DNA from 3 places in the Rossellomorea sp. KS-H15a genome. Region 2 is predicted to be linked to each of the others. Evidence: riboswitches for the same ligand, from Rfam matches in the RefSeq annotation. Region 2 holds a riboswitch; each other region holds the start of a gene.
The links. Region 2 has a riboswitch for S-adenosylmethionine ahead of M1J35_RS00605 (methionine ABC transporter ATP-binding protein). Riboswitches for the same ligand answer to the same signal wherever they lie in the genome.
Positions count from the first base shown of each region.

Region 1 (5,017 bases), 1.7 Mb from region 2:
GAAGAAGCGGCAAAGGTCCACTCCCTCATGCAGGGAAGACAGACAGTGGGAAAAGTGATCCTGAAGCCATAATTTTATCTTATTAGGGGGGAATAAAAATGAACTTACGCTTGTCAGATGAACAAAAGATGATCCAAAAGACCATCCGGAAATTTGTAGAGAAAGAATTGATTCCTTTAGAAAATGAAGTGTTGCGAAATGAAAGGGAGGGAAAGCCCAGCCTCTCTCCGGAAAAAAAGAAAGAGCTGCAAATGAAGGCCAAGGATGCAGGTTTCTGGGGAATCAACACTCCCGAGGAATACGGAGGGGCTGATCTCGGTCAAATGATGATGGCCATCGTCTATATGGAAATTTCCAAGACCTTTGTTCCGTTCTCCTTTGGAGGATATGCGGATAACATTCTGTACTACGCCAACGATGAGCAGAAGAAAAACTATTTGATACCGACAATCAATGGAGAAAAGAAATCATGTTTTGCCATGACCGAACCCGGAGCGGGATCTGATACCCGTAATATCCGGACCACAGCCGTGAAAGACGGAAACGAATGGATATTAAATGGTGAGAAAACGTTCATTACCGGTGGAAACGAAGCAGATTTCGTCATGGTCATGGCCGTGACGGATAAAGAAAAACATCGTCGGACAGGTCGGGAAGGAGTCACTTGTTTCATCGCCGATCGAAGCATGGGCTGGAAATCCGAATATATCCATACAATGGGGGAATGGGGCCCGGCAAGTCTTTTCTTTGATGATGTAAGGGTTCCTGAAGAGAATATCCTTGGTGAAATCGATGGCGGCTACAATCTGGGATTGGAGTGGATCGGATTTGCCCGCTGGATTGTTGGGGCCCAGGCGGTGGGAGCAGCAGAAAGACTTCTTCAAATGGCCATCGACTATTCGAAAGAAAGAGAAACATTTGGAAAACCTATCGCGGACCGGCAGGCGATTCAGTGGCAGATTGCGGATTCAGCCGTGGAAATTGAAGCGGCCCGCTGGCTCGTGCTAAATGCAGCATTCACACTCGATCAAGGGGAAGACAATCGTCACGTTGCGTCGATGGCCAAGCTATATGGATCCAATATGGGGAATCGGGTCGTAGATCGCGTCCTCCAGATCCATGGTGGTATGGGCTATACAAGAGAGCTGCCGATCGAACGATGGTACCGGGAGGCAAGGTTATGGCGCATTTATGATGGAACCGATGAAATTCAAAAACTGATCATTTCAAGGAACTTATTAAAAGGTCATGTGAAACTTGGGCAATTTGTATAAACAGAAATGGAGGCAGACGAAATGGGAGAGCGATTCAGAGGAAAAGTGGCTTTAGTTACAGGTGGAAGCAGAGGGATCGGCAGGGCAATTGCCGGATTACTGGCTGAAGAAGGGGCCAAGGTGGCCATCATCGACGTCAATGAGGATGCGTTGAATGAAGCGAGTGAGGTATTTAAACAATATGAATTGTATACAAAAGTGGCAAATGTCGTAGAATCCCGGGAAGTTGAAAATGCTATGAAGGAAGTATATGAATCTTTTGGTTCCCTGGACATTGTGGTGAATAATGCAGGGGTCATCAGGGATAATCTGTTATTCAAAATGACCGAAAACGATTGGGAGACGGTCATGGATGTGCATTTAAAGGGTTCATTCAATGTAGTGAAGGCAGCCCAACAATACATGGTCAAACAAAAGTACGGACGCATCATCAATATTTCATCCACCTCAGCATTGGGAAATCGCGGGCAGGCAAACTACGCAACGGCTAAAGCAGGTCTTCAAGGCTTGACGAAAACCCTTGCCATAGAACTTGGTCCATTCGGAATCACCACGAATGCTGTAGCACCGGGCTTTATTGAAACCGATATGACGAAAGAAACTGCGAAACGGATCGGGATCACTTTCGATCAATTAGTGGAAGCAAGTCTCCAGGGAATCCCTGTTGGAAGAAGCGGGACTCCTGAAGATATTGCAAATGCCGTCGCTTTTTTTGCAGATGAAAAATCTTCATTCGTCAATGGTCAGGTTCTCTACGTTGCTGGAGGGCCGAAAGCCTGAATAAAGAAGAAAGAGGTGAAGAATATGTTTGAATCCTATATCGGAAAGAGGTCTACTTCCACCCGAAATGCAGTGGAAAGAGGAGCGGTTCGGAAATTTGCAGACGCCATTGGCGATCCCCATCCCTTTTATGTGGATGAAGATGCCGGGAAGTCCTCCTCTTATGGGGGGAACATTGCCCCTCCCACCTTTCCGAGAGTATTCGACTATGGTTCGATCGAAGGCTTTCATTTACCGAATGATGGGTTGATTCACGGTGAACAATCCTTTCATTATGAAAGACCTTTGAAGGTAGGGGAAACGATTCAATGTTATACGGAAATAAAAAACTATTATGAACGGGAAGGTACCGGGGGGAAACTGGGATTCCTTGTCATCGAAGATGTCGGGGAAGATTCTCGTGGGGAAAGAATCTTCACTTCCCAGGCGATTGTCATTATTACAGAAGAAGTCAGAAAGAGGTTGAGTAAATGACAATACTACAATCATTCGGAATAGGAGATACACTCCCCCCGGTTGAACTCGCTCCGGTCACGAGGATGGACCTGATCAAATACGCAGGAGCTTCCGGAGACTACAATCCGATACACACCATCGATGATGAAGCCTTGAAGCTGGGTCTTCCAGGAATCATCGCTCATGGAATGTGGACGATGGGCAATGTGTCCAAACTTTTCAGCCCACACTATGAGGAAGGGTTTATCCAGGATTACTCGGTACGATTTAAAGGGATGGTCATGTTACATGATGTGGTGACATTACGGGCAGAATTGACGGACAAACAGGAAAACCTCCTTCATTTTAAGGTTTTAGCCACAAAACAAGCCGGGAAGAACGTAATTGAGGGTAACGTCGCGTTTAGGGTCCTTGAATAGTTGCGCAATGCTTTATGAAAAATTGTCGTAGAACCACCCCCAATCGAATAAACATGTATGGAATGATGTTTGAATAAAATAAGACAAAAGACATAAATCCGATCGAAAAACTCGGGTTGACTTCTGCTGTAATTGTGATATTATTTAGAATATTAAAATGAATAACTCTTATCCAGAGTGGTGGAGGGATCTGGCCCTGCGAAGCCCAGCAACCTACGTATTGTAAGGTGCTAATTCCAGCAAAATGTGAAGTCATTTTGGAAGATAAGGTAACCTTACCTGAACAACTTTCCAAAATGGGAAGTTGTTTTTTTCTGATCTGGATAAGAAGAAAATTGGGGGTATCATGTGAAAAAAGAGAAGAACCAGCATGTACAGTTTGACTTGGTAGCAGAGAAAATCCAGTCCATGCTTGAAACCATGAGCTTTGGTTCAATCACGATTATCGTACAGGATGGAAAAGTCATTCAATTAGAGAAAAATGAGAAAGTCCGAATAAAATAAGCTGACTAGACAAACTAGAGGCGCGTAGCAAAAATATAGGGACTCCTTATATTTTGTTACCGCCTCTTTTTCTTTGGATAAGCGTCAGGGAATGGGGTGTACTATGTTAACGTATCAGACTTGGAAACAGGCATCCATGGAATTTGAAGTGGATCCTGTCTATAAAGGAGCGCTTAACGTCCTGAAATGGACATATGATCATTATGGTGACGAGGTTGTATATGCGTGCAGTTTCGGGATAGAAGGCATTGTGCTTATCGATCTCATATCCAAGGTGAAACCGCAGGCAACCATTGTATTCCTTGATACAGGGGTTCATTTCAAGGAAACGTATGAAATCATCGAGAAAGTGAAGAAGGCGTATCCCGAGTTGACCATCCATATGAAAAAGCCTCAGTTGACCCTCAAGGAGCAGGCAGAGGCATATGGGGATAAGTTATGGGAAACCAAACCAAACCAATGCTGTCAAATTCGGAAGCTTGACCCGTTAAAAGAAACATTATCCAAGGGGCACGCATGGATTTCAGGATTAAGGAGGGAACAATCCCCAACAAGACAACATGTTGAATTCATCAATAAAGATGACAAATTTCAATCCGTTAAAATCTGTCCGCTGATTCACTGGACGTGGAAGGAGATCTGGCGTTATACCCATAAGCATAATCTTTCTTATAACCCCCTTCACGATCAAGGGTATCCGAGCATTGGCTGCTTCCATTGCACCACACCGGCTATTGATGTCAATGATCTTCGCTCCGGAAGATGGAAAGGAAAAGGAAAGACAGAATGCGGTCTCCATTAGATAGGGTGACGGGATTTGCTTGAAATCTCGGCCCTTCTGATCAGCTTGTTCTTCGCCATGAACATTGGTGCCAGCGGAGCGGCAGCGTCAATGGGAGTGGCATATGGTGCAGGCGCAATAAAGAACATCCGGACAGCGCTATGGATATGCGCGGCAGGTGTCCTGAGTGGAGCGGTTCTGGGTGGTGGAGAGGTTGTAAAGACAATCAGTTCTGGGATCATCCCACAGAATCTATTGTCGATAAAGGTCGTTCTCATTATTTTGTTATCCGCAACGATTTCATTGTTTCTTGCGAATGTGATCGGCATTCCGCTATCTACGAGTGAAGTAACGGTTGGCGCGGTTGTAGGAGTCGGGGTAGCTTATCAGGTTCTGTATGTAAAATCACTTATTACGATCATGTCTTTCTGGGTGATCGTCCCTGTCATCGCCTTTTTCGTAACATGGCTTGCAGGATTGGGTTTAGTTCAGCTTGAAAAGCGGGGGTATCATTTTGATAAACAGTGGCTTGCTTATCTGTTGATCATCGCTGGATTCTTTGAAGCTTTCTCAGCAGGCATGAATAATGTTGCCAATGCCGTTGGTCCTTTGGTGGGGGCAGAGCTGATATCACCTTCACGTGGAATCTTGATTGGTGGTGCATTTGTTGCACTGGGAGCTGTTTTACTGGGAAAGAAAGTAGTCGAAACAAACGGCAAGAAAATTACGCAATATTCTAAAGCTGAAGGAATTGTCATTTCCTCAACAGGAGCCTTCCTCGTCATCTTGAGCTCTCTGTATGG
Region 1 is NZ_CP096886.1:2,863,513-2,868,529, reverse strand. Features, by position in the region: gene M1J35_RS14585 (quinone oxidoreductase family protein) at 1-72, shown strand, start outside; gene M1J35_RS14580 (acyl-CoA dehydrogenase family protein) at 99-1,274, shown strand; gene fabG (3-oxoacyl-ACP reductase FabG) at 1,296-2,054, shown strand; gene M1J35_RS14570 (MaoC family dehydratase N-terminal domain-containing protein) at 2,079-2,528, shown strand; gene M1J35_RS14565 (MaoC/PaaZ C-terminal domain-containing protein) at 2,525-2,929, shown strand; SAM riboswitch class I at 3,095-3,200, shown strand; gene M1J35_RS22850 (YezD family protein) at 3,278-3,433, shown strand; gene M1J35_RS14555 (phosphoadenylyl-sulfate reductase) at 3,537-4,235, shown strand; gene M1J35_RS14550 (sulfate permease) at 4,293-5,017, shown strand, end outside.
Region 1: another riboswitch for S-adenosylmethionine. It lies ahead of M1J35_RS22850 (YezD family protein); the one in region 2 lies ahead of M1J35_RS00605 (methionine ABC transporter ATP-binding protein).

Region 2 (5,017 bases):
TTCTTTTTTATCTTCCGAGCTTGCCTCTTCTCCGCCGCAGGCAGCAAGTAAGCTCACTGTTACCGCTAATGCTACACATAATATCCACTTTTTCACTTGTTGTTCCCCCTATTGTTGTTATCGTTTATCGACTAATCGTGCAAATATATCACCCGTATATTGGATGAGCTGTACCAGACAAATCAGGATGACAACGGTGGTGATCATCACCGTGTTATCGTATCTGTAATATCCGAATCGGATCGCCAGGTCACCGACTCCCCCGCCGCCGACGATGCCGGCCATGGCGGAATAGGCGACTAAACTGATGGTTGTAATCGTGATCGCCTGAATGACGGCAGGCCGTGCTTCCGGTAACAGCACGTCCTTGATGATCATCCATGGACTCGCTCCGACTGAAACCGAGGCTTCGATGACCCCTTTATCAATCTCCCTGAGAGACGTTTCTACCATTCTCGCAAAAAACGGAATGCCCGCTACCGAGAGTGATACCGATGCCGCCGTCGGTCCGATCGTCGTACCGGTCAATAGTTTAGTTAAGGGTAAGAGTGCGACTAATAGAATAATGAATGGAACCGAGCGGACCATGTTCACAATGAATCCAACCACTTTTTTAATCACACTATTTTGTAAAAATAAGCCCTTGTCTGTCACAAAGAGCAGAATCCCAAGGGGCAATCCCACCACAATCGCTACGGCCAGTGAAATCCCCACCATATACACCGTTTCAAAAAAGGCTTTATTCAATTCTGGCAATATAGAAGTCAATGAATCAGGCAGCATCCTCCAGCACCTCCAGGCTTTGCGTCTTGGCCGTGATATAACGGATTGCCGCTTCGATTTCGTCAGCTGATCCGATCAGCTCCATGATGAAGATCCCGAGTGGGACATCCTGAATATATTCGATCTTCCCGTGGAGGATATTCCCCTGCACCTTGTAGCGCTGAAACACCTCTGATACAACGCTCTCCTCGGCAATGGACCCCTTGAATTGAATCTTGATGAGCTTCCCTTTTCTCGATTCCACCAGATGCTGAGGCAGTTCGAATTGGAGAATCGTTTCGATGAACTGCTTCGTCAAAGGCTGTTTCGGTTCGGCAAACAGGTCATACACGGGACCTTCCTCCACGATCTTCCCGTCCTGCATCACGGCCATCCTGTCACAGATTTCCTTCACCACTTCCATTTCGTGGGTGATGAGGACGATGGTCAATCCCAGTTCCTTATTGATTTTTTTTAAAAGCCTCAGGATAGATTTCGTCGTATTTGGATCCAATGCCGACGTCGCTTCGTCGCAAAGTAATACCGATGGGTTGTTGGCAAGTGCCCTCGCAATCCCGACTCTCTGCTTCTGTCCCCCGCTGAGCTGGGCCGGATACGCATCCGCTTTGTCTGAAAGGCCGACCATTTCCAGGAGCTCGACGACCCTTGGTTTGATTTTCACTTTCGGTACATGTGCCGCTTTCAAAGCAAAGGCGAGATTATCAAACACCGTCTTCGATTTGATGAGGTGAAAATGCTGGAAGATCATGCTCGTTTTTTGCCGTGCAAGTCTTAATTGCTTGGATGTGAGCTTCGTGAAATCCTGTCCATCGATGATGATTTCCCCTGATGTCGGTGTTTCTAATAGATTCAGGCAGCGAATGAGTGAGCTCTTCCCCGCTCCGCTGTACCCGACGATCCCGAAGATCTCCCCTTTTTTGATGGTGACAGAGACGTTGTCGACACCGACCACCGTTTGCTTTTTTGTTTTGTACGTTTTTACCAGATTCCGAATCTCGATCAATGTGCACACCCCTTTTTCTCCAATAAAAAATGCCTCTTTCAACTGAAAGAAGCATCGCCTGTTTATCTCGACTTATCTCTCAGAATGAAATCATTCTGCAGGAATTAGCACCGTTCCATTACTGGAGGTTGCCGGACGTCATAGGGCCTGATCCCTCGGTCACTCTGGATAATTGAATGTATGTAATTTTCAAATATTTATCTTATAGAGGATAATACTGGGTATCGAAGGGGAAGTCAAGAGGTGATTTTAGTGGTATTTTTATGTAAGCGTTATCTTTGTTGTCCTGGCAACGAAAGATTTTTGTGTATATAAAAAAAACCGACCCCTCCCATACAGGAAAGGTCAGGCTCTTCCACTCATCTACCGTTTTTTCACCGAATCTCTCTCTATCAGCTCCGTTGTGAGCTTGTAATACGAATCGACCTCTTCCTTCAAGAGCATCTGAAAGATCAGGTGAACGGCAAGCGCACCCGCTTCATATTTCGGCTGCCTCATGGTCGTCAGGGGCGGGGACACGTATTCTGACAGCTGGATATCGTCAAAGCCAATGATGGAAATATCCCCTGGAACGGAAATGTTTTTTTCGTTCAGTGCCTGGAGGCCGCCGATGGCCATTTCATCGTTTGCATAGAAAATGGCCTGTGGGACATCCCGTTGGGCGATCAGCATTTTCGTCGCCTGATAGCCTCCTTCACGGGTGAAGCCCCCGGAGACTTTCCATTTGGATTTATAGTCGATGCCGTGTTTGTCCAGTGCCTCCCGGAAGCCCTGGAATCGAAGTTCGTTGTCATGGGAGTTGTAAGGTCCGCTGATAAACGCGATGTCACGGCTTCCCCTTTCAATCAAATGTTCTGTTGCCACGAACGCTCCGTGCACATTATCGACTTCGATCTGGGTGACGTAATCGCTTTTGATGCTCCTGTCGAGGACCACGATCGGAAAGCCTTCCCTTGCCGACTCCAGGATGGTCTCATCATTGATATTATGGGCAAGGATGATGACGCCATCAACCCTTTTTTCTTTTAAAAACTTCACGGCGGTGGACTGTGCCCCACCGATGGAACTGCAGGCAATCAAATCATATCCGTTCGTGGAGGTCACATCCTGTACGCCCTTGATCAGTTCGGAGTAATAAGGTCCTGATAGATCGCTCAGGATCAAGGCGATGGTATTCGTGCTTGTCCGCTTCAAATCGGAAGCAAGCCCGTTTTTTTGGTAATTCAATTGTTTGGCTGCCGCTAAAACTTTCTGTCGTGTTTCTTCACTGACTTTCTTACTGTTGTTTAATGCATAAGAAGCGGTCGAAACGGCGACTCCAGACAGTTTAGCCACATCTTTGATGGTTGCCATAAGTTCACATCCTATTGCTTCTATAAATGAAGGCATCCTTCTTGACTGATTTCTTCTGTTCATCATACATGAAAGCGCTTCAAGTATTGGGCTATTTTTCTAACAAATATACGATCGCCTCATAGGGACGAAGGGAGTTGATGTCTGACGGTCGTTCACTTGAATCCGAATAGTTGCTGATGAGGATTTCGGTATGAGAATCATCTGCTGCTTCAGGCAAATGGAATTCAGGATTCCCTCCGTAGAAGTTCGCCACTACCAACAAGGTTTGATCGTCCCATTTCCTCGAGTATGCCATGATTTCAGGATGATCCCCCAATAAAAGCTCATACTCTCCATAAACGAGAATATCCAGTCGTTTTCTGAGTGCAATGAGTTTTTTATAATGATAAAAGATGGAGTCCTGATCCTTCAATGCCTGTTCCGCGTTAATTTCGCTAAAGTTCGAGTTCACTTCAATCCAAGGATTTCCCTCGGTAAAACCTCCATGAATATCGTCATTCCATTGAAATGGTGTCCTGGCATTATCCCTGCCCTTCGTCCGGATCGATTTCATGATCTCATGCTCGGGCACGCCTTCCGTTTTCTTTTCTTGAAAATAGTTAATCGTTTCAATGTCACGGTATTGGGTGATATCGTCCCAGTTACTATTCGTCATCCCGATTTCTTCTCCTTGATAGACGAAAGGCGTCCCCTGCATCATGTGAAGAACGGTTGCAAGCATCTTGGCGGATTCTATGCGATATTTCTGGTCGTTCCCCCATCTGGAGACGATACGGGGCTGGTCGTGATTATTCCAGTATAAACTGTTCCACCCCTTCTGAAACAGGGATGTCTGCCACTTGCTCAATACTCTTTTCAATTCCGGGAAATCCAGCTCCTTAAGTGCCCACTTCCCTTCCCCTGCCCGCTCGTCCAGGGACATATGCTGGAAGGTGAACACCATATCAAGTTCATTCCTGCCTTTCCCCGTATATAACTGAGCCGTTTCCGGGGTTGCCGATGGCGTCTCACCGACCGTCACAGTCGGATATTGAGAAAGGACCTTTTCATGCATTTCCTGTAAATACTCATGGAGCTTCGGCCCGTCGGTCAGTACGTTCTCATCGACTTCTTTCCCGATCAGATCGATTACATCCATACGGAAACCGCTGACCCCTTTATCGAGCCAGTAGTTCATCATCTTGTACAATTGTTCCCGCACTTCAGGGTTATGAAGATTGAGATCAGGCTGTTTCTTACTGAATAGATGAAAGTAATACTCGCCAGTCTGTTCATCCCATTCCCATGCGGATCCGCTGAAGACGGATTGAATACCACTTGGAGGTCCGTCCTGACCCTCCCGCCAAATATAGTAATCCCGATAAGGGTTATCCTTTGATTTCCTGGACTCCCTGAACCACGGGTGCTCATCAGATGTATGGTTGATGACGAGGTCCATCATGATATGGATGTCCCGTTTCTTTGCTTCCTCGATTAATGTCTCCATGTCTTCCATGGTACCGAAATCAGGCATGATTTCATAATAATTGCTGATGTCGTAGCCGTTATCGTCATTCGGGGATTGATAGACCGGGCTCAGCCAAATGATGTCGATGCCGAGAAGTTCGAGATAATCGAGCTTTTCGATGATACCGGGAATGTCCCCGATCCCGTCCCCGTTGGTATCATTGAAGCTTCGGGGGTATATTTGATAAATTGTGGACTTATGCCACCATGCTTTTTCCATCGTATTTCACCTCTTTTTTAACGTATAACTAAAGAAATGTACCAGGTACAATCATTCCGCTTTGTACCTGGTACACGTCAATCATTTGATGCCTGACATCGTAAATCCTTCCACGATGTATTTCTGGAAGAAGGAGAAGATAATGATGA
Region 2 is NZ_CP096886.1:140,493-145,509, forward strand. Features, by position in the region: gene M1J35_RS00595 (MetQ/NlpA family ABC transporter substrate-binding protein) at 1-96, opposite strand, end outside; gene M1J35_RS00600 (methionine ABC transporter permease) at 118-783, opposite strand; gene M1J35_RS00605 (methionine ABC transporter ATP-binding protein) at 773-1,786, opposite strand; SAM riboswitch class I at 1,856-1,961, opposite strand; gene M1J35_RS00610 (LacI family DNA-binding transcriptional regulator) at 2,150-3,139, opposite strand; gene M1J35_RS00615 (alpha,alpha-phosphotrehalase) at 3,231-4,868, opposite strand; gene M1J35_RS00620 (carbohydrate ABC transporter permease) at 4,950-5,017, opposite strand, start outside.

Region 3 (5,017 bases), 320 kb from region 2:
TTACCTGAAGTTGGAGATGAAATCAAAGCGGACGAGCCTTTCGGCAGTGTTGAATCGGTAAAGACCGTTTCTGAGCTATACGCACCTGTTTCCGGTAAGGTTGTAGAAGTGAATGAAGAGCTGTCCGACAGCCCTGAGTTCGTGAACGAATCACCTTATGAAAAAGCATGGATGGTCGTTGTGGAACCAACAGACACTGGAGAAGTAGACAAGCTGATGACAGCTGAAGAGTATGATAAAATGATCAATGAAGGATAATTTCCACCTGGACACCTTGAGGATTTCTCAAGGTGTTTTGTTTTTCTTTTTGGGCATCATATGGGTATTCGCAAAAAGAAAGGATGAATACGCATGGTACTTGAACCAAAGAAATTAGATGTCACAAGCAGGGTGACAGGCAGGCTGAAAAATGGTGAAGTCGAATTATTCCTCGACGGTCAGCCAATCGGTAAAACGTCCTTGCCCCTTGATGGACTGACAATGGAACCGAACTTCGAAGCAAAAGAAAATAAAATTTATCAGAACTATACTTCCACCGAAGGCCATGATGCAAGGTACACGGATTGCGACGAAGGTGGATGGTGTTAAAGGTGACCCGCGGTGCCAGATTCGTGTATGGATCTGGCACCATTTCTATAAGCAATGAAACAAACCACTTGCACTATTTTTTGTAAACATGAGAAAATATGAGTAGAAAGTGGACATCATCTCTTGTTATCTGAATATACTATCCTAATCTTATTTCTGAAAGATAAGGTGATGATCATGATGGAACTTGACGAAAAGGTAATCATTGTCGAAGGTACAACAGACAAGCGGAAAGTAAGAGACATAATCAAAGAACCGATTGAAATTATTTGCACAAATGGAACGATAAGCATCACCAAAATGGACGAACTCATCGATGAGCTGTTTGAAAGGGATGTATACATCCTCGTCGATGCGGATGATGCAGGGGAGAAGTTACGTAAACAATTCAAGCGTGAATTCCCCGAGGCGGAACACCTTTATATAGACCGGATGTATAAGGAAGTGGCCGCGGCCCCGGAATATCATCTTGCCTCCGTTCTCATTGGTGCCAATATCGATGTGCATAAAGAATATCTTGGAAAAAGGATGATTTAGTTTTGTTGGAGGTAAGCCAGACAGAAGAATTAAACGAATCGATCAGATCCCATGCGTTGGAAGCCGTTTATCTATATACACCGATGTGTGGTACGTGTCAGGTCGCGGGTAAAATGTTGGAAGTGGTCGAGAAACTCCCCCAGTCATTTCATTTTGTGAAGGCGAACCTGAACTATCTGCCCCAATTTGCCGAAGAACAATCCATTGAAAGCGTCCCCTGCCTTCTTTTATTTAAAGATGGACAGGAAATGGAAAGAATCTATGCCTTTCAATCCGTCCCATTCCTATACGAAACCATCAACAAAATCCAAAACATCTAGTGGGGATAAGAGACCTTTATGAAAGGTCTTTTTATTTTGTCTTCACTTCTATTCTTCACCAGCTTTAGAAATAGGAGGAAATTGCCCTCTCAACACATATGAATAAATGATTATTAAAACGAACTAATTTGAGAAGTACATTATTAGTGTTGATTGGAGCGGAAGATGCTCGACTCCTTCGGGAATAGCGGGAAAGTTGAGACCCCGCAGGGCGAAGCACGAGGAGGCTCAACTCACGCCCCGAGGAAAGCGAGCATCTGGAGCGGAAATCAACCAGCACGATGCTGATAAAAAACAGAAAAAGTTTACGAAAGTAGTCATTTTCTTTCTACAAACGAGGACATATTTCTTGGGAAATGTTTCGAATCCCATCATTTTTTGACTGGTCATCACCCAATTTCTTACTGTTCGACAAATAAGATAAACTCATTCAAAACATGTCGAGAATGTCTAAAAGGAAAAAATACCTAAAAGTGGAATTGATACTATATAGAAGTTTCACTGGGAGGGTATTCATGCGAATCTATTTAGAGGAATTAGTAGATCAGTGTCATTCAAGGTATCACTTACGACTCTTGTTTCCGGACAGCCCATTTGTTCTTCAATTTCAATGTGAAAAGGAGCGTTATGCGATCTCCGTTTCAAACAGAGGTTGTGCTGTATTGCGTGATGGTAGCAGGCAATCGCATTTTGATATTAAGGGAAAAGAGAAGGACATGCTATCCCTACTAACAGGAGAAGAGCGATTGTCTCAACTGATTGAAAACGGCATCCTGGAAGTCAGGGGAGGATACCGCCAGCTGTTATTTGTAGAATCCATCCTCTGGCTGACAAGGTCCAGGATGAAGGAACCGGTTCAAGTTTAAAAAACATAAGAAAAAAGAATTGACACATTTCTATTTTCGATGATAGAATCTCTCTTGTAGCAAATTTTCAGAGTCTTTAACAATTCAAAAAAATTAATAAATCGATACTTTACTCTTATTTAGAGAGGTGGAGGGACGTGCCCTATGAAGCCCGGCAACCGTCAATGAAAATTGAAATGGTGCCAATTCACTCAAAGCATTTGCTTTGAAAGATGAGAGAAAGGATAGTCCTATATATGATTATGCCTTTCTGCTTATCGCAGGAAGGCATTTTTTATTGTATACGAAAAGGCTGTGGGGATTGCCCGGTATGTGCAACTGTAATTCTTATTAAAAAGGTCGTTTTACTCAGAAAGAAGGTGGAGACAGCATGATTACCATATCAGATGTGAAAAAAATCTATCAATCAAAATCTGGCCCGATTTCAGCCGTTGATGGCGTCAACATCGACATTGGCCAAGGGGAAATTTTTGGAGTGATTGGCTATAGTGGGGCAGGGAAAAGTACGTTGATCCGGATGCTCAATGGACTTGAAGTTCCCACAAATGGAACCGTGAACGTAAATGGACAGATCGTTTCCAAAGTGAAAGGGAAAGATCTTCGGCAGGCGAGGCAGTCAATAGGGATGATCTTTCAGCATTTCAATCTCCTTTGGTCGCGTACGGTACTTGAAAATATCCAGTTTCCATTAGAAATAGCCGGTGTTTCTAAGAAGGAGAGAGTGCGAAGGGCCAATGAATTATTGGAGCTGGTGGGATTAGATGGAAGAGGAGACGCCTATCCATCCCAGTTGAGCGGTGGACAGAAACAGAGGGTCGGGATTGCGAGATCCCTTGCAAATAATCCCGACGTCCTTCTCTGTGACGAAGCCACCTCTGCTTTAGATCCGCAAACAACAGATTCCATCCTTGATTTATTGGTGGATATTAATAAACGTTTAGGTCTGACCATCGTCCTGATCACCCATGAAATGCACGTGATCAAAAAAATCTGCCATCGTGTGGCAGTCATGGAACAAGGGAAGGTGGTAGAGCTCGGGGATGTTCTTGAGGTGTTCAGAAACCCTAAAGAGCAGGTGACGAAGCGATTTGTGAAAGAAGTATCACAAGTGGAAGAAACAGGGGAAACGATCGATCACCTGTTAGCACAATATCCTGAAGGGAAAGTACTGAAATTCACCTTCGTTGGTGAATCGACTGAGCAACCGCTCATTACCAGCTTGATCCGACGTTTTGACCTGGATGTCAATATCCTTCAAGGACAGATTTCCCAGACGCAAAATGGGGCTTATGGTACGCTGTTCGTCCATCTTGATGGAAACGAAGAGACGATTTCTGCAGCCGTTGCCTTCGCTGAGGAACAGATGGTCAAAGTGGAGGTGATCGGGAGATGATAGAAAATATATTTCCGAATGTAGACTGGGAGAAGATGTGGGAAGCGACTGTTGAAACCCTTTATATGACGGGGATGTCAGTCCTGATTACCTTCGTAATAGGACTGATTCTTGGGATCCTTTTATTTCTTACATCCAAGGAAAATTTATGGGAAAACAAGCTTACTTATACGGTGACCAGTGCAGTGGTCAATGTATTCCGCTCGATTCCGTTCATTATCCTGATTGTATTACTGATTCCATTCACCAAATTTTTATTGGATACCATCCGCGGGGCGAACGCGGCTCTTCCGGCCCTGATCATCGGAGCAGCACCGTTTTACGCACGCATGGTGGAAATTGCATTAAGAGAAGTGAACAAAGGCGTCATTGAAGCAGCGAAAGCGATGGGGGCGAAGACTAGCACGATCATATGGAAAGTGCTTATTCCCGAATCTCTTCCGGCTTTGGTTTCAGGTATCACGGTAACAGCCATCGCCCTGGTGGGTTATACGGCAATGGCTGGTGTCATCGGGGCCGGGGGATTAGGAAACCTCGCTTACCTGGATGGTTTTCAACGGAGCAGGGAGGATGTAACCCTTGCCGCAACCATCATGATTTTACTCGTTGTATTCGCCATTCAAATCATTGGAGACTACTTCACAAATAAATTAGACAAACGATAAGAGGAGAGAAAACAGATGAAAAAATGGTTAGCAGGAATAGTAGCAGCAACAAGTATCTTTGGATTGGCAGCATGCGGGAGTGATTCCGGATCCGGAAGCAGTGACGAGAAGGAATTAGTGGTAGGCGCGTCAAACGTTCCCCACGCGGAAATCCTTGAAAAAGTGAAACCGATTTTGGAAGATAAGGGAATCGACCTGCAAATTGAAACATATCAAGACTATATCCTTCCGAATAAAGACCTGGATAATGGTGATTTGGATGCGAACTATTTCCAAACCGTTCCATACATGGATCTGCAGATGAAAGAGAACGAATATAATTTCGTCAATGCAGGCGGAATTCATATCGAGCCAATCGGTGTGTATTCCAAAAAGTATAAATCTCTTGAGGACCTTCCTGAAGGTGCCACGATCTTGATGAGTAATTCCGTATCCGATCATGGCCGCATCCTTACATTATTAGAGAAAAAAGGTCTGATCACGTTAAAGGACGGAGTGGAAAATACACAGGCTCAGCTGGAAGACATCAAAGAAAATCCAAAAAAACTGAAATTCGATTATGAATACGAAGCGGCACTCCTTCCGCAAATGTATGAAAATGAAGAAGGGGACGCAGTTGTGATTAACTCCAACTATGCCATAGATGCA
Region 3 is NZ_CP096886.1:4,230,938-4,235,954, reverse strand. Features, by position in the region: gene gcvH (glycine cleavage system protein GcvH) at 1-258, shown strand, start outside; gene M1J35_RS21800 (YusG family protein) at 352-588, shown strand; gene M1J35_RS21795 (toprim domain-containing protein) at 766-1,125, shown strand; gene M1J35_RS21790 (thioredoxin family protein) at 1,128-1,445, shown strand; gene M1J35_RS21785 (SCP2 sterol-binding domain-containing protein) at 1,961-2,311, shown strand; SAM riboswitch class I at 2,424-2,530, shown strand; gene M1J35_RS21780 (methionine ABC transporter ATP-binding protein) at 2,682-3,704, shown strand; gene M1J35_RS21775 (methionine ABC transporter permease) at 3,701-4,369, shown strand; gene M1J35_RS21770 (MetQ/NlpA family ABC transporter substrate-binding protein) at 4,385-5,017, shown strand, end outside.
Region 3: another riboswitch for S-adenosylmethionine. It lies ahead of M1J35_RS21780 (methionine ABC transporter ATP-binding protein); the one in region 2 lies ahead of M1J35_RS00605 (methionine ABC transporter ATP-binding protein).